2 regions of the Lysinibacillus sp. NPDC096418 genome follow, and region 1 is predicted to be linked to the other one. Evidence: a T-box and tRNA genes for the amino acid it is inferred to sense, from the RefSeq annotation. Region 1 holds a T-box; the other holds one or more tRNA genes.
The links. The T-box of region 1 lies ahead of tyrS (tyrosine--tRNA ligase). A T-box ahead of a tRNA ligase gene usually reads a tRNA of that ligase, here a tRNA-Tyr.

Region 1 (16,366 bases):
GCGCGGAAATTCAACATCTATACGTACTTATTATTGAAAGTAAGTTTATTATTATCGTATGATAAGTCTATATAAGGAAAAAAGGGAGGTGCGTACGATGACTGTTACAATTTATGATGTTGCACGAGAAGCGAATGTTTCAATGGCAACAGTCTCTCGTGTAGTCAATGGCAATCAAAATGTAAAGCCGGCAACGAGAAAAAAAGTATTAGAAGTAATTGAACGATTAGAATACCGTCCAAACGCAGTAGCGCGAGGGCTTGCAAGTAAGAAAACAACGACAGTTGGCGTGATCATTCCCGATATTGCAAATAATGTTTACGCGGAGTTGGCACGTGGTGTGGAAGATATTGCGACGATGTATCGCTACAATATCATTTTAGCCAATTCAGACCAAAATGAAGATAAAGAGTTACAACTTCTAGATACAATGCTTGGTAAACAAGTAGATGGTATTGTCATGATGAGTGATGAAGTAACAGATAAATTGCAACAATCAATGAAACATTCACCTGTACCGATTGTGTTAGCAGGTTCGGTTGATGAATCTAAAACAATTGCGACAGTTAATATTGATTATTTCGAGGCAGCGTATGAAGCAGTTACGTTACTCATAAAAAATGGTCATACACGAATTGGCTTTGTGACAGGACCACTGACATACACAATTAATGGTAAATTTAAACTAGAGGCTTATAAAAAAGCAATACATGATGCTGGACTAACTTTAGATGAATCTTTGATTGTAGGTGAAGAATCTAGCTATGATTCAGGATTAGAAGCGTGGGAGACTCTATCATTATTAGAAAATCCGCCTACAGCATTTTTTGCCGGAAGTGATGAGCTAGCTATTGGTCTTATTCACGGCGCGCAAGATGTGGGTAAAAAAGTTCCAGAAGAGATTGAGGTAATTAGTTTTGAAAATTCGAAACTAGCACGTATGGTACGACCAGAACTTACGAGTGTCGTGTTACCGCTATATGATATTGGTGCTGTAGCGATGAGACTACTGACAAAGCTAATGAATAAAGAAGCGGTCGAGGAAGAAGCTGTAATTTTACCGTATCGTATTGAACAACGACAATCTGTAAAGAGTAAATAAACAAAAAACACGTGACTCTAATTTGTGAGTAACGTGTTTTTTTGTGATATATAATTTTAAACTTATTGGACATAAAAAGAGGATGTCCAATAAGTCTCGTTAAGCAGAAATAATCTCTTTCTATATGATAAAAATCCGCTTCGCTTTCCGCGGGCACAGCGCAAGTCGCACCCCTCGCTCCGCGCGGTTTGTCGCGCCTTACTTCTTGTGCTATTCTCGCAGGAGTCTACGCGGATTTTCACCTGTATATCAAAAAAACAGCTAGCCTCAGCATATTATTTTTTCTTTTAGGACAGCCTCTGCGTTTATGCTCGTTTTTCATTGCGAATAATATGTAGCGCTTTACCGAGCATTTGAGCATTTTTTTCCTCAATTTCAGCTTTACGAGGAATAGGCTCATAGAGAGGATTAGGATCTTCCCATGTTGGAATAAATGGTACTGGAGATTCCGGTTGCCAGCGATCTAACCACGCTTGTGGTAGAGGTCCTGTAGGGATAGTTTGATCTGTCATTTCGAGCCACAACATAGACCAAGCACGCGGTACAACGCGCCAAATATCATAGCCACCGCCACCAACAGCAATCCATTTACCACCACAGTACTCATGAGCAAGCTTATGAGCGAGTTTCGGTATTTCTTTATAGAGGTTCATTGTTCCATATAAGTGCGTTAGCGGATCAAAGTAATGTGCATCGGCACCGTTTTGTGTTAGTACGACATCTGGTTTGAAAAACTCGAAAACTTCACGCATTGATTTTTCATATATATCTAGGAAACTTTCATCCTCTGTGAAAGCATCAATTGGAAAATTAAACGAGGTACCATAGCCTTGCCCATTTCCTCGTTCTGTAATATTTCCTGTTCCAGGGAATAAGTAACGCCCTGTTTCATGAATAGACAATGTGCACACATTAGGGTCGTCATAAAAACTCCATTGTACACCATCCCCATGATGAGCATCCGTATCAACGTATAGCACACGCGCATTATATTTTTCCTGCAAGTAGCGAATTGCTACATTACTATCATTGTATATGCAGAAGCCAGAAGCCCGCCCACGAAAGCCGTGATGAAGACCACCACCAAGATTAAGTGCATGTTCAGCTTTACCTTCCATTACATAATCGACAGCTGTTAACGTACCACCAACTAGCTGTGCACTTGCTTCATGCATATTCTCAAAGATAGGTGTATCCTCTGTTCCAATGCCGTAGCTTTCACCTTGTGCTTCTGTGATCTCACCGTGTCCAGCTTTCTTGACGATTTCGATATATTTGGGGTCGTGAGCAAGCAGTAGTTCTTCATCTGTTGCCACTCGTGCTGGTACGATATCAATATCATCTAATGCACCGATATTTTTTAATAAGTCCATTGTTAGCGTCAAACGTTTATGATTAAAAGGATGTGAATCTGAAAATTTGTATCCGAGTTGCTCTGGTGAATAGATAAAAACGGATTTTTTCGTCATAGCGGAACGCCTGGTAAATTTGGCCATAATACATCGAAACCTGCTTTACGCAGATCTTCAATCATAGCCAGTGGGTTTAACGTTCGAACACGGACACTCAAAATTTTATTTTGAGTATTTTCAGAATCTGGATAAACTAGGACGCTTTGAACATTTGCATGGTGATCAGTGAAAATTTTTGTAATTTCAAATAAAACTCCTGGTGTATCAGTTACACGAATTTCGATTTTAGAGCCGGGTTCGGTAGCACCAGTTAGCTCGATGTATGTATATAGCAAGTCTGTTGTTGTCACGATACCAACTAATTTTCCGGCAGATACAATAGGTAAACAGCCTACTTTAGATTCATAAAAAGTAAGTGCTACTTCCTCTACAAAATCAAGAGGATGTCCAATGAGTGGATTTTTCACCATCACTTCATCGACTGTTGCCTCAAAAACAGGTGAGTTTGGCTCCTCCTGTAATGAAGAAGGTAATGCTTCTTTAATATCTCGTTCAGTGATAACGCCCAGAACATGATATTCCTCATCTACGACTGGTAAATGACGTACTTTTTTCTCACGCATCATTTTAAGTGCTTCACGTACAGTGTTTGATGGAGCCAATGTGTATGGCTCGTGATTCATAATCTCTTCAACGATCATAGACTCTTCCCCTTTGTATTGGTTTTAATACATGAACCGGCTTCTAAAGCGTAGCCTATCGAATCGTTCCATTGTTTCAGGCGGTACACGTTTCCCTTCACGCGCCATTAGACAGTTTGCAGGATGAGATGTGATTTCTGGGTCATCTGTTGCAAAATACACGAAGCCAGCAGAGCTCATCATACGTTCCATCATTTTACGATAGTCCCATACATTTAAGCCTGTTCCCTTCAAATCCCAATGCCAATAATATTCTGTCGTAAGTACTAGATAATCTTCCATTTCGTCGCCCATAAATGAAACGGCTAGAAGTGCCTTTCCAGCTCCTGTACCCCGATAGGCTGGGATCACTTCAATAGCACCAAGTTCAATCATATTTTCGATAGGATCTTCTGACCACCGTTCTAAAGGATCTGGATATAGATAAGTGACATAGCCGACGACGATATGGCCATTTCGAATAATGATTATACGTCCTTCTGGAAGACTAGCGATTTCAATGATGGCTTGATGTTGTTGTTTTGGGGGCCTAAATGCAACTAAGTCCTCATGGAATGAATACTCAGCTAATTTTTCTGGAGAAACAGGTCCTTCAACATACACAGTACCATGCTTTGTTTCCTTTGTAACAGAAAAAAAAGTTTTTTTATGTTCCATATATACACCACCTGACTTTTATAATTCCATTATAACGGATTTTATGCGAAAATACGCTTGATTTTACGAAATATAACTAAATTGTTAGAAAAATAAAAACATTGAGACATTCTGTGGAGATTCGTGTAAAATAGATTTATATTGTATCTGTTATTTAACAGATTTTATAGATTTATTCAGTAAACACCTGATTCGTATTGTTTTTACTGTTCTATAACACTTGTTGGATAACGTGAATGCTTTTAACTGAAGAAACAGGTCTATTGGGGATTACGTCCTATTAAGGGCGAATGAAAATCTGTTTACTCAAATGTTAGGGCGAATGTAAAGAAAGGGGTAGTTTCATGGGGATGAAAACAATGGAGAGATTAAGAGCTTTACCAGAGCAATACAATTTACCAAATTATGAGGATGCAGCTGCAACTCATGATTGGGCGGAGACAGAGAAAGCATTTAGTTGGTATGAGACAGGTAATGTGAATATGGCATATGAGGCGATTGACCGACATACTGAGACATACCGTAAAAATAAAGTTGCGCTTTACTATAATGATGGCAAACGTAAAGAGTCTTATACTTTCAATGAAATGAAAAAAATGACAAATAAAGTGGCTAACGTTTTAAAATCTTTAACAGATTTAGAAAAAGGTGACCGCATGTTTATTTTCATGCCACGTTCACCTGAGCTTTACTTCTCTTTATTAGGTGCATTAAAAATGGGCGTTATTGTAGGTCCTCTATTTGAAGCATTTATGGAAGGCGCTGTATATGACCGTTTAGCTGATAGTAATGCGAAAGTATTGGTAACAACACCAGAGTTAATTGGTCGTGTGCCACTAGATAAATTACCGAATTTGCAAAGAGTTTTCCTTGTAGGGGATGACATTGAAGAGTCAGAGCAAATTATAGATTTTAATAAATGTTTACAAGCAGCATCGCCGGAGTTCGAAATTGAATGGGTAGATCGTGAAGATGGTATGATTCTTCATTATACTTCAGGTTCAACTGGTGCACCAAAGGGTGTTCTACATGTGCATAATGCGATGTTACAACAATATCAATCTACACAATGGGTACTTGATTTACGTGATGATGATATTTACTGGTGTACAGCAGACCCAGGTTGGGTAACTGGTACATCTTACGGTATCTTTGGTCCATGGTTAAACGGTGTTACTATGTTAATCGTCGGTGGACGTTTCTCACCACAAGCTTGGTATAAAGCAATTGAAGACTATAGTGTAACGGTTTGGTATAGTGCACCAACTGCATTCCGTATGTTAATGGGGGCAGGAAGTGGTATTTTAGAAAACTATGATCTTTCTTCACTACGTCACGTATTATCTGTAGGCGAACCTTTAAACCCTGAAGTAATTCGTTGGGGCTTTGAGGAACTTGGACATCGTATCCATGATACATGGTGGATGACTGAAACAGGTGCACATATGATTTGTAACTATCCAAGTATGGACATCAAGCCAGGTTCCATGGGTAAGCCATTACCTGGTGTATATGCAACAATTGTTGACGATGCAGGAAATGAAGTACCACCATTTACAATGGGGAACTTAGCTGCACGTCGAGGCTGGCCTTCTATGATGCGTCAAATCTGGGGGAATCCAGATCGATATGAATCGTATTTCTTAAAAGGGGAATGGTATGTATCTGGAGACTCAGCGTATATGGATGATGAAGGGTACTTCTGGTTCCAAGGTCGTGTGGATGATGTAATTATGACGGCTGGTGAACGTGTTGGCCCGTTCGAGGTTGAGAGTAAATTACTAGAGCATCCAGATGTAATTGAAGCCGGTGTAATTGGTAAGCCTGACCCTGTTCGTGGTGAGATTATTAAAGCCTTTGTGTCATTACGTGAGGGTGTTGAGCCGTCTGATGCGCTAATCGAAGATATTCGTAATTTCGTGAAAAAAGGTTTATCTGCACATGCTGCACCTCGTGAAATCGAATTTAAAGATAAGTTGCCAAAAACAAGAAGTGGTAAAATAATGCGCCGTGTGTTAAAAGCGTGGGAACTAAATTTACCAACAGGTGACCTTTCAACAATGGAAGATTAATTTTTTATACAAAAGATGCATAAAAATAAGGTAGGAATTCATTCGTTTAACGAAAGGGTTTCTACCTTATTTTTCGATTTTATATGAAATGTCGGTGCAATGCGTTTTTATTGCTGTGAATTATTGTGTTTTTAATAGATTATTAAGAAAATAAATAAAAATACGGTTGACTTAATAATTATGCAGACGTATACTATTTTTATCTTAATTCGGCAGAACTTTCTCACTTCTATTGGTGGTGAGACGAATTTGAACTTATTACTTTGAGGTGAGTGCAATGAAAGTAGGAATTGTTGGCGCAACAGGATACGGCGGGTTAGAGTTAATTCGTTTTTTACATAATCATAAAGCGGTGGAGCAAATTGATTTATTTACATCTTCAGAAGAAGGTGTTGTGTTTTCTTCTAAGTTTGGGCACCTAATCAATATTGCGGATACACCGCTACAAAAAATCGATTATGAAGCACTAGAGAAGTTTGATGTTGTTTTTACTAGTACCCCATCAGGTGTGACAAGTAAACTGCTCCCACCACTTGTAGGAAAAGGGCCAAGGCTAATTGATTTGTCAGGGGATTTTCGGCTAAAGGACCTCGCAAGCTACGAACAGTGGTACGGAAAAGAAGCAGCACCAGCTGAGGCGATTGCGAAAAGTGTCTATGGCTTAACAGAATGGAATGCAGAAAACGTAAAACATGCACCATTAATTGCAAATCCCGGTTGTTATCCAACGGCTGTATTGCTTTCATTGTTACCATTATTAAAAGAAAGATTAATTGATCCACGTTTTTTAGTGGTCGATGCGAAAAGCGGTATTTCTGGCGCGGGGAATAAGCCATCACAAGCAACGCATTACAGTGAGGCAAACGATAACTTTTCAATTTATAAAACGAACACACATCAACATATTCCAGAAATTGAGCAAGCAATTTCTATGTTTGCAGGAATCGATACAACGATTTCCTTTAATACACATTTAGTACCGATGACGCGTGGCATCTTATCGACAGCTTATGCACCGGTTATGCCAGGGGTTACAGAGGCACAATTAGTTGCTTGTTTACAAGCGAAGTATGAAGATCATCCATTTGTGAGAATCGTGACAGATGCAAATGGTCTTGCTACAAATCGCGTAAAAGGTTCGAACTACTGTGACATTTTTGTCAAAGTGGATAGCCGTACAAATCGTGCGACGATTGTCAGCGTCATTGACAATTTAGTTAAGGGAGCTGCGGGTCAAGCGATTCAAAATATGAACGTTCAATTTGATTTACCACAAACGACAGGGCTGGATGTCGTACCGTTTTTCATCTAAAAATTGGTAAGCACGCCGCAGATTGCTGTGTGCTTCTCTTATTTCATATAACCCAAGGAGGAGTTTTATTATGACACTAACAGCATCGACGAATGTTATGAAAAAATTATCAAGCAAAAATATTGTTTCACCTAAAGGCTTTAAAGCAGCAGGCATGCATTGTGGTTTAAAGCATAAGAAGAAAGATTTAGCTGTATTAGTGAGTGATGTACCAGCGAGTGTAGCAGGGGTTTTCACAACAAATGCTGTACAGGCAGCACCATTAAAAGTGACAAAAGAAGTTGTCTATACGACGAAAAAAATGCAGGCGATGATCGTAAACTCTGGAAATGCTAATGCATGTACCGGGAAACAAGGCGTGAAGGATGCTCAGATGATGCAATTTTTAACAGCCGAAAAACTGGGTATTGATGCTAATTTAGTAGGTGTTTGTTCTACGGGTGTCATCGGAGAAATTATTAATATGGCACCAGTTTCAAGCGGAATTGCTCAATTAGAGCCATTAGATAGCCTAGAAAGTGCAATCGATTTTGCACAGGCAATTATGACAACTGATACTGTGATGAAAAATACTAGTTACAGTACAATCATTGATGGCAAAGAGGTCGTGATGGCAGGTGTAGCGAAAGGATCAGGTATGATTGAGCCAAATATGGCAACAATGCTTGGCTTCATCACAACAGATGCAAATATCGAATCAGACGTATTACAAGCGGCATTATCTGAGATTACGAACTTAACGTTTAACGCTATTACAGTAGATGGCGATACATCTACTAATGATACTGTCGTTGTGATGGCAAACGGCTTAGCTGGCAATGAACCATTAACGCCAGTACATCCAGATTGGAAGAACTTTTACTACACATTAAAAACAGTTGCACAGGACTTAGCAAAAATGATTGCGAAAGATGGAGAAGGTGCAACTAAACTTATTGAGGTAGAAGTAGACGGGGCTATTTCAGATGAAGAAGCTCTTAAAATAGCAAAAACTGTAGTAGGTTCACCTCTTGTAAAAACAGCAGTCTTTGGTTGTGACGCAAACTGGGGCCGTATTATTTGCGCAGTTGGCTATAGTGGTGCAACAGTTGACCCAGACAAAATTACGATTAAAATCGGGGGCGCGACAATGGTTGAAAACGGCGAGCCAATTAAATTCTCTGAAGATGAATTAATCCAGATTTTAAAAATGCACGAAGTAAAAATCTACGTGTCACTTGGTGTTGGGGAAGGCCACGGACACGCTTGGGGATGTGACTTAACTTATGACTACGTTCAAATCAACGCATCATACCGCTCGTAAGCGTATGGTCATTAAGCTGGGCGGCAGTACGCTAGAAGGCTTAAATGAAGAGTTTTTTGTGAACTTTAAAAAGCTGCAAGATGAAGGTGTGGAGCTCATAATTACACATGGTGGTGGGCCAGCGATTAATCGTGAGCTTGCTGCTCGTCAAGTGGAGTCACATGCGTTAAATGGTATTCGTGTTACGAGTGAAGCGGCTATCGATATTGTACAGTCGACATTAATCGGTAAGGTTAATCCAGCACTAGTACACGAATTAACAACAGCTGGTATTGCTGTAGTTGGCTTAAATGGCTTTGATGGACAGTTAATTGAAGCTAACTTTTTAGATAAAGATGTTTACGGTTTTGTCGGGGAAGTAAAGGCGGTTAATACATCGTTATTAGAAAAAATGATTAGTGCTGGCCTTGTCCCTGTCATCGCTTGTGTTGGTGCGAGTACAGATGGTCAGGCTTTAAATATTAATGGCGACACTGTGGCAAGTGAAATTGCACTTGCTATTGGTGCAGATAGCTTATTACTTGTAACAGATGTTAAAGGTATTCGTATTAATGATGAATATCAAACAGAAGTAACACCTTCCTTAATTGAAAGGTGGATTAAGGAAGAGCATATCTACGGTGGGATGATTCCGAAGGTACAAGGGGCAATGGATTGCTTAAATGCGGGTATCCCATCAGTACAAATTGTCGGAGATACGCTAGTGGGTACGACAATTTTAAGTGAGGAGCTAGTGAGATGAGTACATTATTCGGAAACTATGGGAAACGCCGTGCACAAATTGTCAAAGGGCAAGGAACAATTGTAGAGGATTCTTCGGGGAAAAAATATTTAGATTTTACGAGTGGGATTGCAGTTGTCAGTCTTGGACATGCGCATCCAGTAATTGTGAAAGCTTTGCAGGAACAAAGTGAGAAGCTTTGGCATATTTCGAATTTATTTGATATTCCTGGGCAAGAGAAGGTTGCAGAGAAGTTAGTGGCAGATACACATTTCTCTCATGCGTTTTTCTGTAATAGTGGGGCTGAAGCGAATGAAGCGGCCATCAAATTAGTACGTAAACATACAGGGAAAAATCATATCATTACTTTTGAAAAGTCCTTCCATGGTCGTACATTTGGGGCAATGTCTGCAACTGGACAGGGCAAGATTCATAATGGCTTTGGTCCACTAGTTGATAAATTTACGATACTGCCATTCAATGATGTAGCAGCACTTGAAGCAGTTATTGATGATTCAGTAGCAGCGATCATGCTTGAAATGATTCAAGGTGAAGGTGGCGTCAATTCTGTTACTCCTGAATTTGCACAAGCAATTGCTACTATTTGTGAAGATAATGGAATTTTACTAATTATTGATGAAGTGCAAACGGGTATTGCTCGTACAGGTACTCGTTATGCATATGAACAAACTATTCTAAAGCCAAATATCGTGACATTAGCGAAAGGCTTGGGTGGTGGATTTCCAGTAGGTGCAATGCTTGGTACAGCTGAGTTTTACGATACATTTAGCCCGGGTACACATGGTACAACTTTCGGTGGCAATCCACTTGCAATGAGTGTAGCTGAAGCTGTCCTAAATTATGTTTTTGAATCAGCATTTTTACAAAATGTCGAAGAGTTATCAACATATTTTGTTGAGCAGCTAAAAGCGAATTTACCAGCTACTTATACAGTACAAGGGCAGGGATTACTACTTGGTGTCGGCTGTGGAGAAACAGAAGTTGCTGCTTATATTGCAGCCGCAGAAGAGAAGGGCTTGTTATTAGTAGGTGCAGGGCCGAATGTTATTCGTTTGCTACCACCGCTTACTGTGACAAAAACAGAAATTGACGAAGCTGTTGCTATTTTGAAAACAATTTTACTATAAAAGGCATGTTTCTAAAAAAGAGTTCATCCGTCTATGAAAGCCGAGATGAACTCTTTTAATTACGCTTCGTTTTGGACTTGTTTCACTAGTGTTTGCACCAAACTAGGTAGCCAATCATGTAATTGGCTAAACGTAAAACCTGCTTTTTCTGCTTTAGTTGTGGCCATATACCAATCTGCAGGAATACCATATGGTGAACGAGTTTTGTCATCCCCACCGATAAGTGCCACCTTCGCAAGTTTGCCACTGGCTTCTTCAATTAATCCAAGTAAACCCTTTAAAGAGATAGTGCCTGTTGCTGTTGCATTAAAGGGACCTTCAATATTAGAAACACCAGAAAAATATAAAAATGCAGCAGCTTCATTTTCTGTAATAAAGCTCATTTTAGCATCAACATTCGGTAATGAAATGGGCTCTTCATTCAATATCTTTTCAATGTGGAAGTGTAAACGGCGTGTGTAGTCATGCTCACCGACGACAATAGGGAAACGCACAGCAACTACAGGGAACGTTGCTTGTTTAAACAAGACAGCTTCAGCTTGTTTTTTACCTTCACCATAAGTGAAATCCTCTCTGTTACCCATACGAATTTCATACGAATATGGATCGAAATTAGTTTCTGTTTTAACAACACCATCTGCCTCATACGTAGCGAGGGTTGAGGTGAAAACTAGTTTTTTTGTTTTACCTCGTAAAATTTCTACAAGATCACGGGCTTCATTTGAGGAATAGCAAATATTATCATAGACAATATCCCAAGTGAGACCGTTTAATACTTGGGCAAAGGCCTGTGTGTCGTTGCGGTCAACAATAAGATGCTGTAGTCGATTGTCAAAAGGGTTAGTGCGTAGACCCCGTGTTAAAATCGTCACTTCATGCCCATTTTCAATGCATAGCTCTACGAGTTTTTTTCCGAAAAAACGTGTACCACCGATTATTAAAATTTTCATATTTCTCCCCACCCTTAACACTTGTTGTTTTTTCTATCATGACAAAAAAACAAGCTTCCCACAATCCTAAAGTGATTGCTGAAAGCTTGTCGGTTGCGTATTGCGCGAGAATGACTTATTAATTATTCGGTGGGTACATCGGTAGGAGGTGGAGGTGGAATTACACTACCTCCGTTATTATTTTCTCCATTGGAGCCATTGTCACCGGAATTGTTATTTCCATTCCCATTATTTGACCCGTTTGAATTGCCATTATTAGATCCATTCGAGTTTCCGTTATTAGATCCATTTTCTTCGTTTGAGCCATCACCATTGCCGCTACCATCAGTCGGTGGTACTGGAGTTTCGACTTGTTCATCGTCAGTCTCTGTGTCTCCACCATTCGATACAACATTAGATTGTGCAGATGATAAACCGGTAATATCTACAGCGACTACAACATAAGATCCACCACTTGGCACTGAAACACTGTGCGTCGATTCAAGTACGGAATTGATTAGTGTGTTACTTCCGTTTGCGACGTTATAAATGCGATAGCCAACAACATCATTAGAAGAACTTGTCCAAGATAGTGTATTTCCATTAAGAGTTGCGCTTACTGCAACAGGCGCATTTCCATCAGCAGGGAAATCAGCCGCTGCGACTGACGACTGGGATAGTGACGAATTTTTAGGTAGTAAACTTGTTGGATTACCACCAAGTGGACCGAGCATGCGTTTGATAAAGGCTTGGTTAAGACCTGAACCACCTGTTTTTACAAATTCCTTAGGCGTATTTGGATGTGCATTGTACGTTTTACCTTGGATTGTGACGACACTAGATGATCCACCTAGGCTATCGTCAGGTTTGGATGGTAAAAATACGTTCGCATTAAATAAATCTGATCGTACAAGACCAGCACTCTGGCATGCTGCAGAAGGAGCTAGGCCAGATATACCACAGAATGATGCAGTGACAACATTTTTCGGTTTTTTAAAGATTGTTTTAGCATCAATCAATTCTTTATCTACATCATACATAGCATTCATTAATGTACCCCATAGTTTATTAACACGTGTACTTGGTTGTAGGTACGTATTATTGAATGTGTAAAGTGAACGCTGTTTGTCATAGCCCATCCATACACCAAGTGAAACATTTGGGTTATAGCCGACTAGCCAAACGTCTTTATAATTATCAGTTGTCCCTGTTTTCGCAGCAAAATCAGAAGAGAATTTTAAAGTTCTATTGGCTTCTGTCCCTGTTCCTGATTTTAAAACATCACGCATCATATCTGTAATGATATACGATGTTTCAGGACTAAATACTTGGACAGGCTCTACTTCATGTTGATAAATTGTATTACCATCAAGGTCTACTATTTTCTCAATCATATAAGCATCAATAAACTGTCCACCATTTGCGAATGTAGCAAATGCATTTGTATTTTCTTCAACAGACGTCCCGATTTTTAATCCCCCAATACTTGCAGAAGGGTTTTCATAGTCTTCAGCATGTAACTTCGAAAAGCCCATTTGTGCTAAATACTCTGCAGGTCGTTTGTTAATAATTTGATGATATAAACGCCCTGTCGATATGTTTTGTGAGCTTGCTAATGCCTCACGTGCTGGAATTAGTCCGCGCTCTTCACTAGCGATATAGTTGTTTGGCTTCCAACCATTCCAATTAAATTTAACGTCTACTAATGGGCTACCTGCACCAATTACACCGTATTCAATTGCCGGTGCATAAACGAGTAAAGGCTTCATTGTTGAACCATTTGCACGGTAAGCTTGTGTCGCATGGTTTAATTCTTCAGTTTTGAAGTCACGACCGCCAAGGAAGCTTAAAATTCTACCTGTGCTGTTTTCAATTAAAATACTACCAACTTGAACAGGCATTTCTATATTAATCTCTTCGCCAGTCACAGGGTCTTTTCCTTTACTTGTATACGTATGACCGTAGTATTTAAAATTATCCGCTGTTTTGCGCATGGCATCGTACATATCTTTATTAATAGTTGAGTAAATACGATAGCCTTTTGAGCGCACATCGCGGTCTGCTAAAATCATATATTTTTCCTTGAGCTTTTCTTCGGTCTTTAAGCGCTCAGGATCGATTCCATCTTTTTCTGCTAAAATTTCAGCAATGATCTGTTTCGCGCGACCTTCCAGTTCATATGTTAACCATGGATATTTGTCTTCTGGACGTAATTCAGGTGCACGGAAATCAGCTGTTATATCATATTCTAATGCAACATTGTACTGCTGATCATCAATATACCCAGCTTCTTTCATTCGATATAGAACCGTCTTCATACGGTCAATCCCGGGTTGTAGTGCTTTCTCACTTTTTAAAACACCTGTATTTGTAAACGGTGTATATGCATAAGGTGCTTGGGGAATACCAGCGATATAGGCAGCTTGCGGAAGTGTTAAATCCTTCGCCTTCACTCCGAAAATGCCCTCTGCTGCAGTTTCAATCCCTGCAATATTACGTCCTGATGCATTACGGCCATAAGGGATAATATTGAGATAGGCTTCTAAAATTTCTTCTTTTGTCATGAAGTGCTCTAAGCGCATTGCGAGCAACAGTTCTTTCGCTTTTCGCTCGTAGGATACTTCATTTGTTAACACTTGGTTTTTAATTAGCTGTTGTGTCAGTGTTGATCCACCTGTTTGTGTTGAAGAGTTTGTGACATCTTGTAATAGACCACGGAACACCGCTTTTGGCACAATCCCATTGTGTTCACGGAAATATTCATCTTCAGTTGCTAGTACAGCATTAATTACATCTGGTGAAACTGCGCTTAGTGAGGTTTCACGACGATCTAAATCTGTTCGTAATTTCCCAATATAAATATCATTGGCAAAGTAAATTTCACTCGTTTCCTCATAATTGAAAATGAGTTCACGCAACTCATCTTTCGAGCGAAGTGGCTCATCTTTTACAAGTGAGGCGAAATAACCTGCGCCTACAGAGCCAACAAAAACTACACCAACAAGTACAAAGATTAAAAATAGTAAAAGTAAGTTCCAGGTCACACTGCCTGAAAAACGTAAAGTTTTCATCCATTTTTGTTCGAGTAGCTTATCGATCTTTGCGTTGATCTTTTCAATCCAATCTTTCACGTAATCGACCTCCTAAAATCATGGTCTATTATAGCATATTTTGATTTGTCTAGAACATAGATATTGACTTTGAGAAAGATTCGTTTAAAATAATGTTTATAGTTTTCTAGTGTTGAAAAGTTTGAAGTAGTTTCTATATTCCCTGTTTAGAGAGCTAGCGGTTGGTGAAAGCTAGTCATAATGTAGAGACGAATTACGTACTTGGAGCTTAGACGTGCGCGCCTGCGATAAAGGCGGTCAATGAAGAGGAAGATGGATGACATCTTCAAGCCGGGTGGTACCGCGTTAAGTGAACTTTAACGTCCCTGCATGCAACTTGTTGCGTGTAGGGACTTTTTTATTTTCATCAGTGGCTATCTAAACACCCATTAAAATGAAGATATTGCCTCCAGCGGATGTCCTTACACGTAACAAGCAACAAACATTTCTAGGAGGAATTAAGATGACAAGCGAATTATTACAAGATTTAGAATGGCGTGGCCTTCTATACCAACAAACGGATGCTGAAGGTATGGAAAAATTATTAGAGGAACAATCAGTTTCTTTATACTGTGGTGTTGACCCAACTGCAGATTCTATGCATATTGGTCATATCGTGCCACTTTTAACGCTTCGTCGTTTCCAAAAAGCAGGGCATCGTCCAATTTTACTTGTAGGTGGAGCAACAGGAATGATCGGGGATCCATCTGGTCGTTCTGAAGAGCGTCAATTACAAACAGTAGAACAAATCGATAAAAACGTCCAAGGGATACGTGGACAATTAGAGCGTATTTTTGAATTTGCTGAAGAAGGAAACGGTGCACAATTAGTAAATAACCGCGACTGGATTGGTGGCATAAACACAATTGAATTTTTACGTGATTATGGAAAATTGATTAACGTTAATTACATGCTAGCAAAAGATACAATTGCGTCACGTTTGGATACAGGTATTTCATTTACTGAATTTGCATATACGTTAATTCAAGGAATTGACTACAATCACTTATACAACCACTACAATTGCCGTATTCAAGTAGGTGGATCTGATCAATGGGGTAATATTACTACGGGTCTTGAAGTAATTCGAAAAACACATGAAGATGAAACTAAAGCATTTGGTATTACGATTCCATTAGTTACAAAAGCAGATGGCACTAAATTCGGTAAAACAGCTGGTGGAGCAGTGTGGTTAGATGGTAAGAAAACATCTCCGTATGAATTCTACCAATTCTGGATTAACGCAGCGGATGCAGACGTTATAAAATATTTAAAAATCTTCACATTCTTAACGCGTGAAGAAATTGAAGCGTTGGCTGTATCTGTAGAGGAAGAGCCACATTTACGTAAAGCACAAAAAGCACTTGCAGAAGAAATGACACGCTTAATCCATGGTCAAGAAGCATTAGACCAAGCAATCCGTATTACAGCAGCATTATTCTCTGGGGATTTAAAGGCACTTTCAGCAGAAGAAATGAAAGATGCTTTTAAAGATGTTCCTTCTATTGAAATGGCGAAAGAAAGTAAAAACATTGTGGATTTACTAGTTGAGGCGAAAATCTCATCTTCTAAACGTCAAGCTCGCGAAGATGTTACAAATGGAGCAATCAGTGTAAACGGTGAAAAGGTAACAGACCTTGCGTACACAGTGGATGAAAAAGATCGTCTGGAAGATGCATTTAGCATTGTACGTCGTGGTAAGAAAAAATACCATATGGTCAAATTTAACTAAATCTATTAATAGGAAAATCCCCTCGGAAATATTTCTGAGGGGTTTTTTATATGGATTATAGTTTTGATTGTTTTAAAGGTTCTATAATATTTGTTGGGGTTTTTACACAATTACAAGCATGAAAAAAACACAGATTCACCGATTTATATATACTTGAATTGTCAAGA
Region 2 (16,366 bases), on a different contig from region 1:
TTCTTCAATTTCAATAATACGAATGCGTTGTGAATCTGCTGTATATTGAAGTACTTGATTAATATAAATCAACCGTATTTCACCTTCTTCAACTTGCTTTCATCTATTGATTGAATAACAACTATTTGTTCCACGTTTAACAGCTCTAACATGTCTACCCGAATAATTTTCTGTGCAAGTAAATGATAGAATAGCGTCATACCACTTCCTAAGGGCATATGTGTCTCTTTATCAAATACATTTGTAACTTCTCTAATGTTTTTGCTTTCACTTAATATACTTTGTAACAGTGCCATTGCTAAATCTTCAATATGCTGTTGGTTCATATTTTGAAATGCATCATATTGTTGAATATCATAATAATCATGAATATAGCTAATATTCCGAGCCATTTCTTTAGGAATCTCCAACTCTGTTACAATGCCCCAATCAATTTGCCTTCGCTCCCAATAAACTCGTTCAATCTCAAACTTTTCAATAACTCGTTGTTTTAGTAGCTCATCTTTCATTTTTATTGTTCGTGCAAGCTCTACTAACCCATTTCCTTTTTCTACCGTTAATAAAAAATCCGTTGTCATTACAATTGGCTCATTCGTTTTAGGGTCTGTAGGATGTTTTAGACCTAATTCATCAGCAATGACAATTGTTTCTTCCAACGGCAATAAAGGAAATTGTTCTCGAATATCAACAATAAAATCCGAATATTCTGTTAAATAAAAGTAGTTTCGTTCCAAATCTGATAAAAATTCGTGCTGCCTTTTTGTTTTAATCCCTTTTAAACGAGTGGATCTTCCCAATGAGGAAACATCTTGAATATTTAACCACGGTTTATAATCGGCACCAATTCCCGAGCCACGACCTTCTTTAATCCACTTTTCAACTTTAGATGTTCTAGTTCTTTTAGACATAAAAAACACCCCTTTGGCTAAATAATAACCAAAGGGGTAAAGCTTCGCAACTTTTTTACAATCGTCGCGACTTTATTTTAAACATCGCATCTTTTTTATAAACATCGCGACTTTATTTCAAATCTACAATGTTTTAAACACATACTACTTTCCTTATTCCACAGTCACCGATTTCGCCAAATTCCTAGGCTTATCAACGTCACAACGGCGGTGTAAGGCTGCATAATAGCTAATCAACTGTAATGGCACAACCGATACAAGCGGTGTTAAAAACTCATTTACTTGTGGAATCACTAGGCGGTCGCCGTCTTCATCCACACCTGCCATTGCGATAATGCATGGATATGCACCACGTGCAGCTACTTCTTTGACATTACCACGAATATTTAAAGATACCGCTTCTTGTGTTACAAGAGCAAATACTGGTGTACCTTCTTCAATCAGTGCAATCGTTCCATGTTTAAGCTCTCCACCTGCGAAACCTTCTGCTTGAATATAAGAGATTTCTTTAAGCTTTAAAGCTCCTTCAAGGCTAACATAGAAATCGATATTACGGCCGATGAAGAATGCATTGCGTGCGATTTTTAAGTAATCCTCTGCAATATCTTCTAGAACATCTTTAGAGTCGATAATTGTTTGAATACCATTTGCTGCAATCGCAAGCTCTTGTTTTAAATCAAACGTTAAATCTTTGCCTGAAGCTTGTGCTGTTACGTAGGCCGCTAAGGCAAGTACTGCAACCTGTGCCACATAAGCTTTTGTTGAAGCAACAGCGATTTCAGGACCAGCATGTAACAATAGCGTATGGTCGGCTTCACGTGACAGTGTTGAGCCAGGTACGTTTGTAATTGTCAATGTTGGGTAGCCAAGCTCTTTAATTTTCACAAGCACTTGGCGGCTATCTGCTGTTTCACCTGATTGTGTGATAAAGATAAATAATGGTTTTTCAGATAGTAGTGGCATGTTGTAGCCGAATTCGCTTGAGATATGAACCTCTACTGGGATACCCGCCATTTTTTCGAAATATTGTTTACCGATTAAACCAGCGTGATAACTTGTGCCTGCTGCAATAATGTAAAGACGGTCTGCTGCTTGTAATGCTTGCAAAATGTCTGTATCAATCGCTAATTGGCCATCTTCTACTTCATAAGCTTGAATAATTTTACGGATAACAGTTGGCTGTTCATCCATTTCTTTTAGCATATAGTGAGGGTACGTTCCTTTTTCAATATCGCTCATATCAAGCTCTGCTGTATAAGGTGCACGCTCTACTTGTGTACCATCTAGTTTAGAAATGTATACACTTCTTTTGTGTACCAGGACAATCTCTTTATCATGTAACTCCACGAATTGGTCTGTTACTTGTAACATCGCCATTGCATCTGATGCAATAACGTTAAAGCCTTCACCTACGCCAACAAGAAGTGGTGATTTGTTCTTCGCTACAAAAATAGTGTCAGCATCTTCTGCATCTAAAAGAGCAAGTGCATAAGAGCCGTGTAAAAGTGATAGTGTTTTACGGAACGCACCTTCTGTGTCAAGACCGTCCTTCACGAATAATTCCACTAATTGTACGATGACTTCTGTATCTGTATCAGATTTCATCGGGATGCCTTTAAGATACGTTTTTTGTAACAGGTGATAGTTTTCAATTACACCATTGTGTACCAGCGTAAAACGTCCTGATGTACTTTGATGAGGGTGCGCATTTAAACGGTTTGGCACGCCATGTGTTGCCCAGCGTGTATGACCAATACCAGTGTTTGCAGCAACATCTTCGTCAACGGCTTCACGTAAATCAGCAATACGCCCTTTTTCCTTAAAAATAGTTACCCCATCCTCGTGGCGTACAGCAATACCTGCCGAGTCATAACCACGGTATTCTAACTTCTCTAAGCCTTTTAATAAAATTTCCTTAGCATCTAATTCACCAATATAACCTACAATTCCACACATAATTTGTATCCTCCGATATCATTCATAATGAATGCAATGACAAACTAAGCTTTAACTGATCAAATTTTTTATGTGGTCACAAATAAGCATCCATTTCTCTTCACATAGAAATGGACATAGACAAGTGAGCACAATTCAACCACATTCATCTCTTATGAACGATTGGTCATTTGATAGCTAAAACATCGTATTATCTTTTGCATTTAAACTACCTTTTTTATCCTCTGTCTATTCAATCACTTGAATGTTTTCGAGATAAAAAATGACGATCGGGTAATACGACCGGGAGGCATCCGCCGAATTTTCGATAAACCTCCACCTCGTCTGCTGAGAATGCATATTCGTCCAATTTCCTCAGCTCAGGCGCTATAATTGTTTTCCTTATGACGCTTATATCCTATCCTCCTTAGCGCATATACACTATTGTATGTTACGCAACACTAGTTCCGTTCCAATAGCATTTCCATCATACTTAAAAGTAGTTCATTAGTCAAATAGATCCTCTAATGTTAGCGCTCTCATTAATTTCCCATAAGAATTACCGCACTTTTTAAGCTAAAGCCAATTATTTCCCAAGCAATATTGAGCCTCTATATTACAAAAAAACGGCTTCCTTCATAAAAATGGAGGAAGCCGCTTTCTGGTATTATTCTGTTAAGCCCATCTCAGTACGCACAACGTTCGCAATACGTTCTACGTAGTTTTCACAATCTGCTTCAGTTGAAGCCTCAACCATTACACGTACTAACGGCTCAGTACCAGAAGGACGTACTAAAATACGACCATTGCCAGCCATTTCAGCTTCAACTTCTGCAATAACAGCTGCAACTTTTGCATTTTCTGTTACTGCATGCTTGTCTGTCACACGTACGTTTACTAAACGTTGTGGGAAGATCGTCATTTCTGACGCAAGCTCAGACAATTTTCTGCCTGTTGCTTTCATAATATTCACAAGTTGAATACCTGTTAGTAATCCATCACCAGTTGTGTTGTAATCTAGGAATACGATATGACCTGATTGTTCACCACCAAGGTTGTAATCATTTGCACGCATTTCTTCTACCACATAACGGTCACCTACAGCTGTTTGCACGCTATGCATGTTATTCTCCTCAACAGCTTTGTAGAAGCCCATGTTACTCATGACAGTAGACACGACTGTATCTTTTTTCAGTCGACCTTGTGCATTTAGGTATTTACCAATGATGAACATAATTTGATCGCCATCTACAATAGTTCCTGTTTCATCTACTGCGATTAAACGGTCGCCGTCGCCATCAAACGCTAAACCAACATCGGCGCCTTTTTCTGTTACAAATGCAGCTAAACCTTCTGGATGTGTTGAGCCAACACCTTCATTAATATTTATCCCTGTTGGTGAAGCACCCATTGTTGAAATATCTGCTTCTAAATCTGCAAATAAATGAGTCGCTAATGAAGATGTTGCACCATGAGCACAATCTAACGCTACATGAATACCTAAAAACTCTTCATCTACAGTTTGTTTTAAGTATTGAATATATTTTTGTCCACCCTCGAAATAATCACTAACAGAGCCTATGTCTGCACCAATCGGGCGTGGTAATGTATCTGTTTCAGCATCTAAAACTGCTTCGATTTCTGCTTCTTGAGCATCTGTTAACTTGAAGCCATCCGGACCAAAGAATTTAATACCATTGTCGGCAACTGGGTTATGTGAGGCTGAAATCATGACGCCTGCATCCGCACTCATAATACGAGTCAAATAAGCTACTCCTGGTGTTGAAATAACACCAAGTCGCATTACTTCTACACCGATTGATAATAGGCCCGCTACAAGTGCACCTTCAAGCATTTCACCTGAAATACGTGTATCGCGACCAATTAATACCTTTGGACGATCCTTTGCATCCTTCGTTAAAACATATCCACCTATTCGGCCTAGTTTAAATGCAAATTCTGGTGTTAATTCACTATTCGCGACGCCACGGACGCCGTCAGTTCCAAAATATTTACCCATTTTTATTTTTCTCTCCTTCAACGCAGGGACGAGCCGTAATACCCCCCGTCAATTTGAACGGTAATATGCTCATCTGCTTACTTTTGGAAAAAGTCTTATTTTTAATTCGTTTACTAGTAACTTTAAAATTATAGTCAGTTATTGCCTAAGAATCAATATCCTCTATTATTACAGTAGTATCAGTTTCCTCTGAACTCACTGGAGGAACCACTTCTACCTTTGTAACATCTGCTTTTACTTTAATTTTTTGTTCAGTTACTTTCGTCACGCCTTCTGGTAATTTCACTTCGAATTCATATGTTTTAGCTTCAGTAATTTTCGCTAGATCTACTTCAACTATTATTTCGCTAAGTACATCAATAATCGACTTTTTACCAAATACCTCCACCTTTTTCACATCAGTTGTCAGCTCATTAATCGTGACGCCTTCAGGTGCCGTACCAGTCTGAACAATAGCGAGTGGCAACTCCCTACTGTATGCAGCAATGTCCACCTGTACGTTTACAGTCCCAGGCTCAATGATTACATCTAATTTATTCAAATCTCGATCCAGTACCTTTACAGCCGCTTCTTGTGAAAATGACTCTTTTATACCCTTTTCCCCTGTTACAGTTGCTTTTACATAACTAATGCTCTCAATCGTGCTTTTTGCACCCGTCACAAAAACAGTGGTCGGTTTAGCGGTCTTACCTTTTATCACATAACCTTCATCGATTAATCGATGGTTCATCTCTGGATCGACACGGAATTCTTGCGTAATCTTCTCTTCTATTTTCACATCAACTGTTGGAGGGTCTAATGTTACTTCTAATTTTTCTGAAATATTTTCGTACTTTAACTCCACCTTATGTTCACCCATTAATAGATGATTTAAGTCCACAAAAACCGAAAAATCCCTTGCATATTTCGCTGACAGTACAAAGGTCTGTGGGCCTTTAATTGTCACATTTACCGTTTTGGGTAAACCAGTCACAATAAGGCTTTCATCATCATAAAACACCTCTAACGGTACGTCCCGAATCACTTCAACTATCTCATTCGCAGCTGGTTTTTCATTGTTAGCTAGCTCTGTTCGAACAGAGAAGAAAAATAAACAAGCTAAGAAAAGCGAAATGATCCGTAATATCCTTGGATTATCTATCATTTTATCCATTCTTTTTCCCCCTCCAAGTCAGCTTAGAGGATGTATTAGACTCTTCCGCTACCCCGAACCACATCCTACGTAAAAGCGTTCCGAACTCCTCTAGAGAAAGGTTACGGTGCAAGTTACCGTTTATGGCAATACTAATCGCACCAGTTTCTTCTGAGACAATAACGATAATTGCATCTGTCACTTCACTTAAACCGAGTGCTGCTCGGTGACGCGTACCTAGTTCTTTTGAGATGAAAGGACTTTCAGATAGCGGCAAGTAACATGCAGCAGCCGTTACCTTATCTTTTTGCATAATGACTGCCCCATCATGTAGTGGCGTATTTGGGATGAAAATGTTAATGAGTAATTCAGAGGTAATATCTGCATTTAAACCAATACCCGTCTCAATATATTCATTCAAGCCGGTTTCTTTTTCAATGGAAATCAGTGCACCAATACGACGTTTCGCCATATAACTGACAGATTTCTTCACTGACTCAATAAGCCTTGTTTCTTCTTCTTCTTCCTGACTAGTTGAGCGTTGGAATAGCTTTCCTCGCCCGATTTGTTCAAGACCTCGACGAATTTCTGGTTGGAAAATAATTATAATCGCTAAGAAACCAAAGGTAATTACTTGTTCTAGCATCCAACCTAATGTCTGTAACCCTATAAAATCTGTTACGATGCGCGCAATAATAATAACAAATATCCCTTTTAATAATTGAACTGCTTTCGTACCTTTAATGAGGGTTAAAATTTTATAAATAACGTACCACACCAGCAGTACATCTAAAAAGTTAATAACAATATTCACTGGCGTTAAATCCGTGAATTGCTCGATAATTTGCACGTGGCATCCCCCACTTTTCATTGCGAATCCATACACTCTAAGTATAGCATATTCTTATCAAATGTAACTTTTTTCAAGAAAAAAGTCCACCCAAAAGAGTAGACTTTGAAAACCTCTCATACGTGCTATCTTGTAGGACGTACCAAAGTATTATTTAGTTTCCTCTTCATCTGCGAATGTCCACGCATCTTTGACAGAGTTTTTAATTGTATACCAAAGCCATTCAAAGGCTTGGTCGATTTCTTCGATTTGGCCTGTAACAACAGCTGATGATGCCATGTATTGACCATTAATGACCGTTACATTACCATCTACTTCACCTTCAACGACTAAATCACCGTTTTTTACAACTATATCACCCTTTACAATTTCACCTTTTGGCACAATAACCGTTTGACCTTCGACGACTAAATTCGGCTGTTTTGTCACAGAAAAATGCTGATCATTTCTAAAGCTTCCAAGTAAAGTTGCACTCATAAACAAGCAAAATACTGCTGCTGCCACGAACATCGGATGGCGACGAATCCATTTTTGCATACCTACGCGATTTTTCGGTTTCGGTAAGCGAGCCATCACTGCTGATTCAAAATGCGGAGGTGCTGTAATATGGGAAGCACTCTTCACAAAGGCGATTGTTTCACTTAATTCATGCATAAGTTGCTTGCAATCGACGCACGTATGCAAATGTTGCTTTAACTCTTGCTCATGCTCACGACTAATGTCACCGTCTAAATAATCATGCATATATTCTATAATATGCTCTGGACAAATATTCATGACGCTTCCCCTCCTACAGATTGTTTAATTGTTTCCGTAATGCTTCACGACCGCGGTGAATTCTTGTTTTTACTGTTCCAAGAGGCATATCTAAAATCTCACTAATCTCTTGCAACGATAATTCTTCGATATATTTTAATACTATGACTGAGCGATATTTATCAGGTAAACGACCTATTTCATATTGAATACGCTCTTGTAACTCCATTTGTTCAAGCGTCTCTTCTGGTAACTGATCCTCTGCAGCGATTTGTGAATACATATCAAGCCCTTCCGTACCAGAGATCTCCGCATCTAAATAATAATCAGGCTTTTTCTTTCGAATACGGTCGATGCAAAGGTTCGTCGCTATACGATACAGCCACGTCGAGAATTTTCTTTTTTGGTCAAAAGTATGCAAATTCATATATGCACGAACAAACGCCTCTTGCGCTATATCCTCGGCCTCTTGTTTATTGCCTAGCATACGATAGCATACTTGGTACAGTTTGTGCTGATAGAGACTCACAATATCGGCAAATGCGTTTTGATCGCCTTTTAGCACTTGTTTTATTCTTTTGTTTACTAACGCATCCATTGTGTTGACTTCTCCACCTTTACAACTGTCTTATACTATACGACTTAACGTTTAGAAAAGTTTCATTCTAATTTTAATTATAACAAAAGATTTTTATTGTATCATTGATGAAAGCAATTATTTTACAATTTCATTTAAACTAGTGTCTCCCCGAATAGTGACCCCATAAGCTCTACCGCTACGTCCGCCGTTTTATTTTTCTCATCTAAAATTGGATTTACTTCTACAAATTCAGCTGACGTCAACATACCCGACTCTTGAATCATTTCCATAGCCAAATGCCCTTCTCTATAGGTCATTCCACCAGGCACCGGTGTTCCAACACCCGGTGTGTACAGCGGATCCAGCCCATCTAAATCAAGGGACAAGTGTAAGCCATCTACTGCAAGCCCCTTTAAATAAGATATCGCTTCCTCCATTACAAGTGCCATCCCAAGGCGGTCAATTTCATGCATTGTGTATACTTTAATCCCTAGTTCACGAATAAGCTCCCGTTCGCCCGGATCCACAGAGCGCGCTCCAATGATAATGACATTTTCAGGCTTAATCTTCGGGGCATATTTACGAATTTGTACAAGACGTTCATGACCAATACCAATACTAACTGCAAGTGGCATCCCGTGAATATTGCCAGATGGTGTTGTATCTGGCGTATTTAAATCTGCATGTGCATCGAACCATATAACTCCTAGATTTTTAAAATGATCACCAAGTCCAGCAAGCGTGCCAATCGCTATGCTATGATCACCACCAAGTACTAGCGGAAATTTTTTTTCAGTTACAGCCTCATGAACACGGTTTGCTAAAGAAGTACTCACATCTATAACTTCTTCTAAATTTAATAGTCGCATATCAATTGTTGCTTTTTCCCGCTTCTGGCTAGCACGAATATCTCCTTGATCTTGGACCGTATGCCCAATTGCCTCGAGACGTTCCACAACACCCGCATATCTAATTGCACTTGGTCCCATATCCACCCCACGTCGTGCCTGCCCATAATCTGTAGGTACACCAATAATAGAGATAGTTTTTTTATTCACCATTCTATACCCCCTCTGTGTTGTACACTTATTGTAAAGCCTATAACACAATTGGCTCAACTCTCCATGATTATGAATATTTATCCAAAGTAGTATTCAGATAAAGGAACAAATTCCCTTCAGTTTATTACTCTGACATTTATAAGCGAAAAAAAACCCCTTACTGTTTTCAGTAAGAGATTTGTATTTGTAGTTAATGATACACTTTTGAATATTTTATATAAAAGTGAGCCATGAAGGACTCGAACCTTCGACCCTCTGATTAAAAGTCAGATGCTCTACCAACTGAGCTAATGGCTCATAAAAGAAAATGGCTGGGGTACCTGGATTCGAACCAGGGCATGACGGAATCAAAATCCGTTGCCTTACCGCTTGGCTATACCCCAAACATTCTAAATAAAACTGGTGGAGGGGGACGGATTCGAACCGCCGAACCCTAAGGAGCGGATTTACAGTCCGCCGCGTTTAGCCACTTCGCTACCCCTCCGAAATAAACACTATATGGTGGAGGATGACGGGCTCGAACCGCCGACCCTCTGCTTGTAAGGCAGATGCTCTCCCAGCTGAGCTAATCCTCCATAAAAACAGGTGTTATTTCTTAACAGTTTATTTATTCTTTTAGGCCTTTGCATTACTACAATGCTAATAAAAATTGGTGACCCCTACGGGATTCGAACCCGTGTTACCGCCGTGAAAGGGCGGTGTCTTAACCGCTTGACCAAGGGGCCGTTCGTTTAATTATTTGCTGTCTTTAACAGGACAAGACTTATATTATCAGCTTTTTTTCACTAATGCAACCCTTTTTAAAAAGTTTTTTCTGCTAAACTTTTTAATTGGAATATTCCACGCTTTTCTTCCTATATAATGTGAATAATTTTTTCATCTTCTTTTTTGTTAATTAAAAGCGTGTACACAAAAACTAGACTACTTAAACCTGTCTAATCCGGTCATAAGCAGCCTAATTATAACTCAAAAATATTAAGACGTGGGTTACCAGACAATTCTTTGGCGACGTCTAAATATTTTTCCTTCTTTATAATTCTTCTCTCCTTCTTTACCAATCCCTAAATAGTGCTCACTAATGTCTTTATCAGATAGCAATGTTGCAGGATCACCTTGCATGACAACTCGTCCACTTTCCATAATATAACCATAATCAGCAATAGATAATGCAACATTGGCATTTTGTTCTACTACTAATATAGAAGTGCCTTCCTCTTGGTTAATCTTTTTTATATTTTGGAAAATTTCTTTTACAAGTAATGGTGCAATTCCTAGAGAAGGCTCATCTAGTAACAGCAATTTCGGCTTGGCCATAATTCCACGACCTATTGCTAACATTTGCTGTTCACCACCTGAAAGGAACCCTGCTTTTCTTGGTGCTAATGCTCGAAGCTTTGGGAAATAACCATAAATTTTCTCAATATCTCCTTTAATATTCGAACGATCTTTACGTGTATATGCCCCTGCAATTAAGTTTTCCTCAACCGTTAAATCTTTAAACACACGTCGCCCTTCTATACTTAAGAAAATGCCATTCTTCACAAGTACATCGGGCGTAATACCATTTATTTTTTTCCCTTGAAACTCTATTGTACCATCCGTAATTTGCCCACCATCGCCAGAAAGCAATCCCGAAATGGCTTTTAATGTTGTGGACTTGCCAGCTCCATTACTACCTAACAATGCTACAATTTTCCCCTCAGGCACATGAAGGGACATCCCTTTTAATGCCAAAATAATCTTCGAATACACCGCTTCCACATTATTTACCTGAAGCATAGAAGTCCCCCTTTTCCCTTGCAATATAGACAAAGCTCCTACTTTTAAGGAGCTTGTCTACCGTTTATTCGTATCAGTTGTTTACTTATAGCTTCTGTAATCTGTAAGTTGCTCCCACTTACCGTCTTTTACAATACCAAGACGTGTCTGCTCTGTACCAGCATGGTTATCGGAAGTAAATGTTAGAGGTGCAGCTAATCCACCTAAATCAAAGTTATTTAAAGTTTCAAGACCTTCGCGAATTTGTACACCTGTAATGTCGCCTTCTGGGTTTTTCTCAGCTGCAATTTTAACACCTTCTACCATAATTTTTGCAGCAATCCAACCTTGAATGAACTTTTGATTAATGTCCTCAACTTTTTTGCCTTTTGAATCTAAGTATTCTTTTACTTCTACCATACCTGGGAAATCTTCATATGGGAATGCGTGAGATAAAATCCCAATGTATCCTTCTGTAACATCCTTACCAGCAATATCAATTACACCTTCACCAGATGCCCAGTTCAGACCCATAAATTGCGTATCAAGACCTAAAGTTTTTGCATCACGTAAAATTGTTGCAGTCGCAGACCAAGTTTGATTAATAATCGCATAGTCAGGTTTTTTCTTTTTCATATTTAATAATTGAGATTGTGCCTCAGTTGCTTTAACATCAATTACTTGCTCATCTACAATTTCAACACCGATTTCTTTACCGTATTTTTTAATATCTTCAATTGGTGAGCGACCAAATGCACTATCATTGTATAATAACGCTACAGTTGGGTTGTCACCTTTGTGGTTTTCCTTAATCCATTGTAAAATTGTACGGCCTTGATCTGAGTATGAGGCCGCGATTAAGAAGTTATATGGACTTTCTTTAATATCCTTTAAATTTTCAGAGAAAGAAGCAGAGAAGTACGGAAGTTGATCTGTCCCAACTTGCTGACGTAATGCCTCTGTATCACCCGTTCCCCAACCTAGTACTGCTGATACTTTTTCTTTATCACGTAACTCTTGATAGATTTTTTGCGCTTCTGGAATTTGATATGCATAGTCTTTACCTATTAATTTAAGGTTTAAGCCTTCAACGCCACCCTTTGCTTCTAAATGCTCAAAGTACGCTTTTTCTCCTTCTGCATAAGGCGTACCCACATCACCAGTTCCTCCAGTAATATCATATATCCCACCGATAACTACTGTACGATTATCCGGGTTACCTCCACCACCTGCTGATTCTGATTTAGAACCCTCAGAAGAACTTCCTTCTGAATCATCTCCTGAACATGCTGCTAAAACGAATAGCATCATAATCCCCATTAATGCCCATAATAACTTGTTGTTTTTCAAACTAACTCCCCCTTGTCTTTGTTTTAATTATTTTTTATTTTTCCCCAGTCAATTCTATTAATAAGAGAACGGCCATAACTTAAAGTACTTCTTCATATTTAACCAAATATGAGCTAGACCACCTGGTTCAAAAATTAAAAACAGAATAATAACAATACCGAATACAAACTCTTTGAAGGCCGATAAAATTTGATATAAATCCGGCATGTAAACCGTTAAAATATCAACCATCGTGCTTAATCCAACAGGCAATAAGGTAATAAATACTGCCCCTAAAATCGAACCAAACACACTACCTAAGCCTCCAATTAGAACCATAGCCAAGTATTCGATCGATACTTGAAAGTTGTACAACTCTGGACTTACAATCATTGTGTAATGTGCTAATAAAGCACCTGAAATCCCTACAAAAAAAGAACTAATTGCAAAGGCCATAACTTTATATTGGAACAAGTTGATGCCCATAATTTGCGCTGCAATATCACGATCCCGAACAGCTAAGAAAGCTCGTCCTACGCGCGTTCTTAATAAATTTGTTGCATATAGAATCGTGAGAATTAACACAACAATACTCAAATAGAAGTACGACGTATTACTTGTTAAGGCAAATGACCCTATCTCAGGACGACTTAGTGTCATACCTGAAGTTCCCCCAGTTACACTTGTCCATCTACTAATGACGAATAGTATAATAATCTGTGCAGCTAACGTCGCAATAGCTAAATATAAGCCTTTTAAACGTAGTGAAGGAATTCCGAATAGACCACCAACAACCGCAGTAATTAGCCCCGCTAGTGGCAATGAAATCCAAAAACTTACGCCGTACGTAGAAGTCAAAATTGCTGATGCGTAGCCACCTACACCTAAGAAAGCGCCCACCCCAATGGAAATTTGGCCTGTGAAGCCCGTTAGAATGTTTAATCCAATTGCTCCAATGGATGCGATTGCACAAAGTGTTAATAAGCCTACCCAATAATTAGATGCTATCATTGGGACAAGTACTATTGCTGCAACAATAAGTAACGCTTGTACTTTCGCACCGGTAGTGCCAAACAGTTTCATATCATCACTATAAGATGTTTTGTAATTTCCACACTCTCTCACAAATAGATTTCTCAATTCATCACACCCTCTCAATTCCTCGACTTCCGAATAACCCGTGTGGTTTAACCATTAAAATTAGTAGAACAATAATGAAAGGTACAACATCCTTCAAACCGCCACCTACTAGCGGATCAAGATAGCCACCAGCTAGGTTTTGGCATATTCCGATAATAAAGCCACCGATGATTGCACCCAAAACGCTATCTAAACCACCCAAAATTACTACTGGTAACACCGTTAAACCAATCGCTGACATCGTTGGACTTACGCCATTAATATTGCCAAGTAATACCCCACCAATTGCCGCAACTACCGCTGCAATTGTCCATGTTGCTGCATAAACATACTTCACACTAATTCCCATTGATGATGCGGCCGTACGATCATCTGCTACAGCACGCATCGCAATTCCCATTTTCGAGAACTTGAAGAATAGTAAAAATAAAATAAGAAGTGCAATAACAACAACAAATGACCATAAATAAACTGGTGTAATGATTACGCCACCAATTTCAACCGGCGTAGGAGGGAAAATCGGTGGAAACACACGAGTTTGATGTCCCCAAATCATATGAACTGCACCAGCTAATAAACTTGATAATCCAATCGTCGCCATTATTACTGAAATAACAGGAGCATTTTGAATAGGTCGTACGACTAGTCGCTCGACAGCTAATCCAAGTATTGCACTAAAGACGAGTGTAATAAGTAAAGCGACTAAAAATGGTATGTCGTAAGCAGTCATGAGTACTAAACAAATGTATGGCCCAATAATGACAAACTCGCCATTTGCCATATTTAACGCACCACTTGCTCGGTAGATTAAAACGAAGCCCAGTGCTACTAGCCCATAAATACTCCCAACAACGATTCCATTAATCAGCATTTGAGAGAAAAATACCATATTTTAAGCCACCTCCTGTTTAATATCTAACTGAATGACAGTCAAACTAACATCACCCGACGATTCAACTTCTGAACTGCTTAATGATACTTCTTCAGAATCCGAATACATGGCTTCCATTAGCTTATGGTATTTTTCCTCTACAAACTTTCTACGAACTTTCAATGTACGAGTTAGTTCACCCTGATCAGCCGTAAATTGTTTGTGTAAAATGGAGAATTTCATTACCCTCATATGTGGAGGTAATTGTCCCATCAACTTTGTTACTTCTTGTTCAATTAGTTTAGCTACTTTAGGATTTCTAGATAAGTCAGAATATTCAGTATATATAATGCGGTTTTTGTCTGCCCATCGACCTACATTACTTAAATCGATGTTAACAATTGCCGTCATATAAGGACGATCTTTCCCGAAGCAAACAGCCTCTTGAATATATACGCTCGACTTTAAATTATTTTCGACTAATCTCGGATAAACCGGCTCACCCGCTTGATTTGTAATAACATCCTCTTGTCTATCTAAAATATGAAGATGCCCATCTTCATCTAGATAGCCATTGTCCCCCAATGAAATCCAACCATCGACAACTAACTTTTTATCCTCTTCATTCAAGTATTCTGAAAAAATTGCATTGTTTTTCATATAAATCGTGCCATCCGCTTCTACTTTAACTTCTGTATCCGGAATCGGCACACCCGAACTTCCTGGTTTAATAGCATTATCGTGCTGTACAAAGGCAATCCCCGCGACTTCAGTTCCGCCATATGTTTGTTTCAAATTCACACCCAAACTATGATAGAAATAAAAAGCATCTGATTGGAGTGCCGCACCTGCAACGTACGCCCGTTTTATCCTTGCCAACCCTAAATGATCACGTATCGCACTAAATATAAATGCATCACCTAACCAGTACATAAATTTATCCATCGCAGATAATGCCTTGCCCTCAATTGTGGCAAGCGCCTTTTTGTTACCATACTTTTGAAAGACTTTGTAAACTTTACGCTTGAACCAACCTGCCCCTTCTATGCGAATGTTGAAATTCGACATTAACGATTGATAAACTCTTGGTGGAGCTAACAACGTTTGTGGGCCTATTTCTCGTAAATCCCCCATAACCGTATGTGATTTTTCCGGGAAATTCACGACTACGCCAGTCATTAATGGCAAAACAATACTAACGACTTGCTCATGTACCCAAGAAAGCGGTAAAAATGAGAAGTAGTCGTCATTCTTTTTCATTTCATCTACTTTTGCTAGATTTTTAGCAGCCTCAATCAAGTTAAAATGTGTCAGAATAGCCCCCTTTGGTCGCCCCGTCGTCGCAGCGCTATACGCAATAATAGCGGGGTCATTCCCTCTAATCTGGCTCATTTTTTCAGTAAAGAAGCTCGGATTTTCCTTTGCTAAAGCAGTACCTACGCTTAATAGATTATCTAAGTCTTGTAGTTTATCATTCTTATAGTGACGCATTCCCTGCTTATTGTAATAAATAATATGCTCAACTAGTGGTAAATTATCTTCGACCTGAAGTAATTTATCAACCTGCTCCTGATCTTCTACGATAACAATACGTGCCTTACAATCATTTAAATAAAACTCAATCTGATCAGGTAACGATTCTTGATATACGCCAACCGAAACGCCTCCTAAGCTTTGTGCTGCTAATTGTGCATAAAGCCATTGCGGACGATTTTCACCTATAATGGCTAATCTATCACCACTCTTAAAACCAAATTGCTCGGACAGGGCAATTGCTAAATATTCAACATTTTTTTCATAATCAGCCCATGATACTTCATTCCATATGCCAAGGTATTTTTGTCTTAGGGCAACTGTATTTGCTTCACTTTTCGCTCGCTCTGCTAAAAGAGTAGGTAATGTTTTTTCACTCATTACTTTTCTTCCCCCTCCTAAATAACGGTTTCTTCCCCAATATACGCTTTAATGACATCTGGATTTTGTTGAATTTCCTTTGGTGTGCCAAAGCCAATCCGTTTTCCAAAAT

Region 2: it encodes a tRNA-Tyr, which carries the amino acid that the T-box ahead of tyrS (tyrosine--tRNA ligase) is inferred to sense. The anticodon was not compared.

The regions. Positions count from the first base shown of each region.
Region 1 is NZ_JBIWEY010000050.1:6-16,371, reverse strand. Features, by position in the region: gene ccpA (catabolite control protein A) at 98-1,102, shown strand; gene ACIQZG_RS22870 (acetoin utilization protein AcuC) at 1,408-2,571, opposite strand; gene ACIQZG_RS22865 (acetoin utilization AcuB family protein) at 2,568-3,215, opposite strand; gene ACIQZG_RS22860 (GNAT family N-acetyltransferase) at 3,240-3,872, opposite strand; gene acsA (acetate--CoA ligase) at 4,217-5,944, shown strand; gene argC (N-acetyl-gamma-glutamyl-phosphate reductase) at 6,222-7,256, shown strand; gene argJ (bifunctional glutamate N-acetyltransferase/amino-acid acetyltransferase ArgJ) at 7,327-8,559, shown strand; gene argB (acetylglutamate kinase) at 8,522-9,301, shown strand; gene ACIQZG_RS22835 (acetylornithine transaminase) at 9,298-10,428, shown strand; gene ACIQZG_RS22830 (NAD-dependent epimerase/dehydratase family protein) at 10,488-11,378, opposite strand; gene ACIQZG_RS22825 (transglycosylase domain-containing protein) at 11,501-14,488, opposite strand; T-box leader at 14,592-14,798, shown strand; gene tyrS (tyrosine--tRNA ligase) at 14,931-16,199, shown strand.
Region 2 is NZ_JBIWEY010000004.1:162,055-178,420, forward strand. Features, by position in the region: gene ACIQZG_RS06360 (Mu transposase C-terminal domain-containing protein) at 1-72, opposite strand, end outside; gene ACIQZG_RS06365 (TnsA endonuclease N-terminal domain-containing protein) at 69-908, opposite strand; gene glmS (glutamine--fructose-6-phosphate transaminase (isomerizing)) at 1,062-2,864, opposite strand; gene glmM (phosphoglucosamine mutase) at 3,511-4,863, opposite strand; gene ACIQZG_RS06380 (CdaR family protein) at 5,009-6,016, opposite strand; gene cdaA (diadenylate cyclase CdaA) at 6,009-6,845, opposite strand; gene ACIQZG_RS06390 (zf-HC2 domain-containing protein) at 6,996-7,622, opposite strand; gene sigW (RNA polymerase sigma factor SigW) at 7,636-8,199, opposite strand; gene rocF (arginase) at 8,334-9,239, opposite strand; tRNA gene ACIQZG_RS06405 (tRNA-Lys) at 9,467-9,539, opposite strand; tRNA gene ACIQZG_RS06410 (tRNA-Gln) at 9,551-9,625, opposite strand; tRNA gene ACIQZG_RS06415 (tRNA-Tyr) at 9,643-9,726, opposite strand; tRNA gene ACIQZG_RS06420 (tRNA-Val) at 9,742-9,817, opposite strand; tRNA gene ACIQZG_RS06425 (tRNA-Glu) at 9,893-9,967, opposite strand; gene ACIQZG_RS06430 (ABC transporter ATP-binding protein) at 10,230-11,021, opposite strand; gene ACIQZG_RS06435 (ABC transporter substrate-binding protein) at 11,103-12,350, opposite strand; gene ACIQZG_RS06440 (branched-chain amino acid ABC transporter permease) at 12,408-13,469, opposite strand; gene ACIQZG_RS06445 (branched-chain amino acid ABC transporter permease) at 13,474-14,358, opposite strand; gene ACIQZG_RS06450 (AMP-binding protein) at 14,362-16,254, opposite strand; gene ACIQZG_RS06455 (ABC transporter ATP-binding protein) at 16,272-16,366, opposite strand, start outside.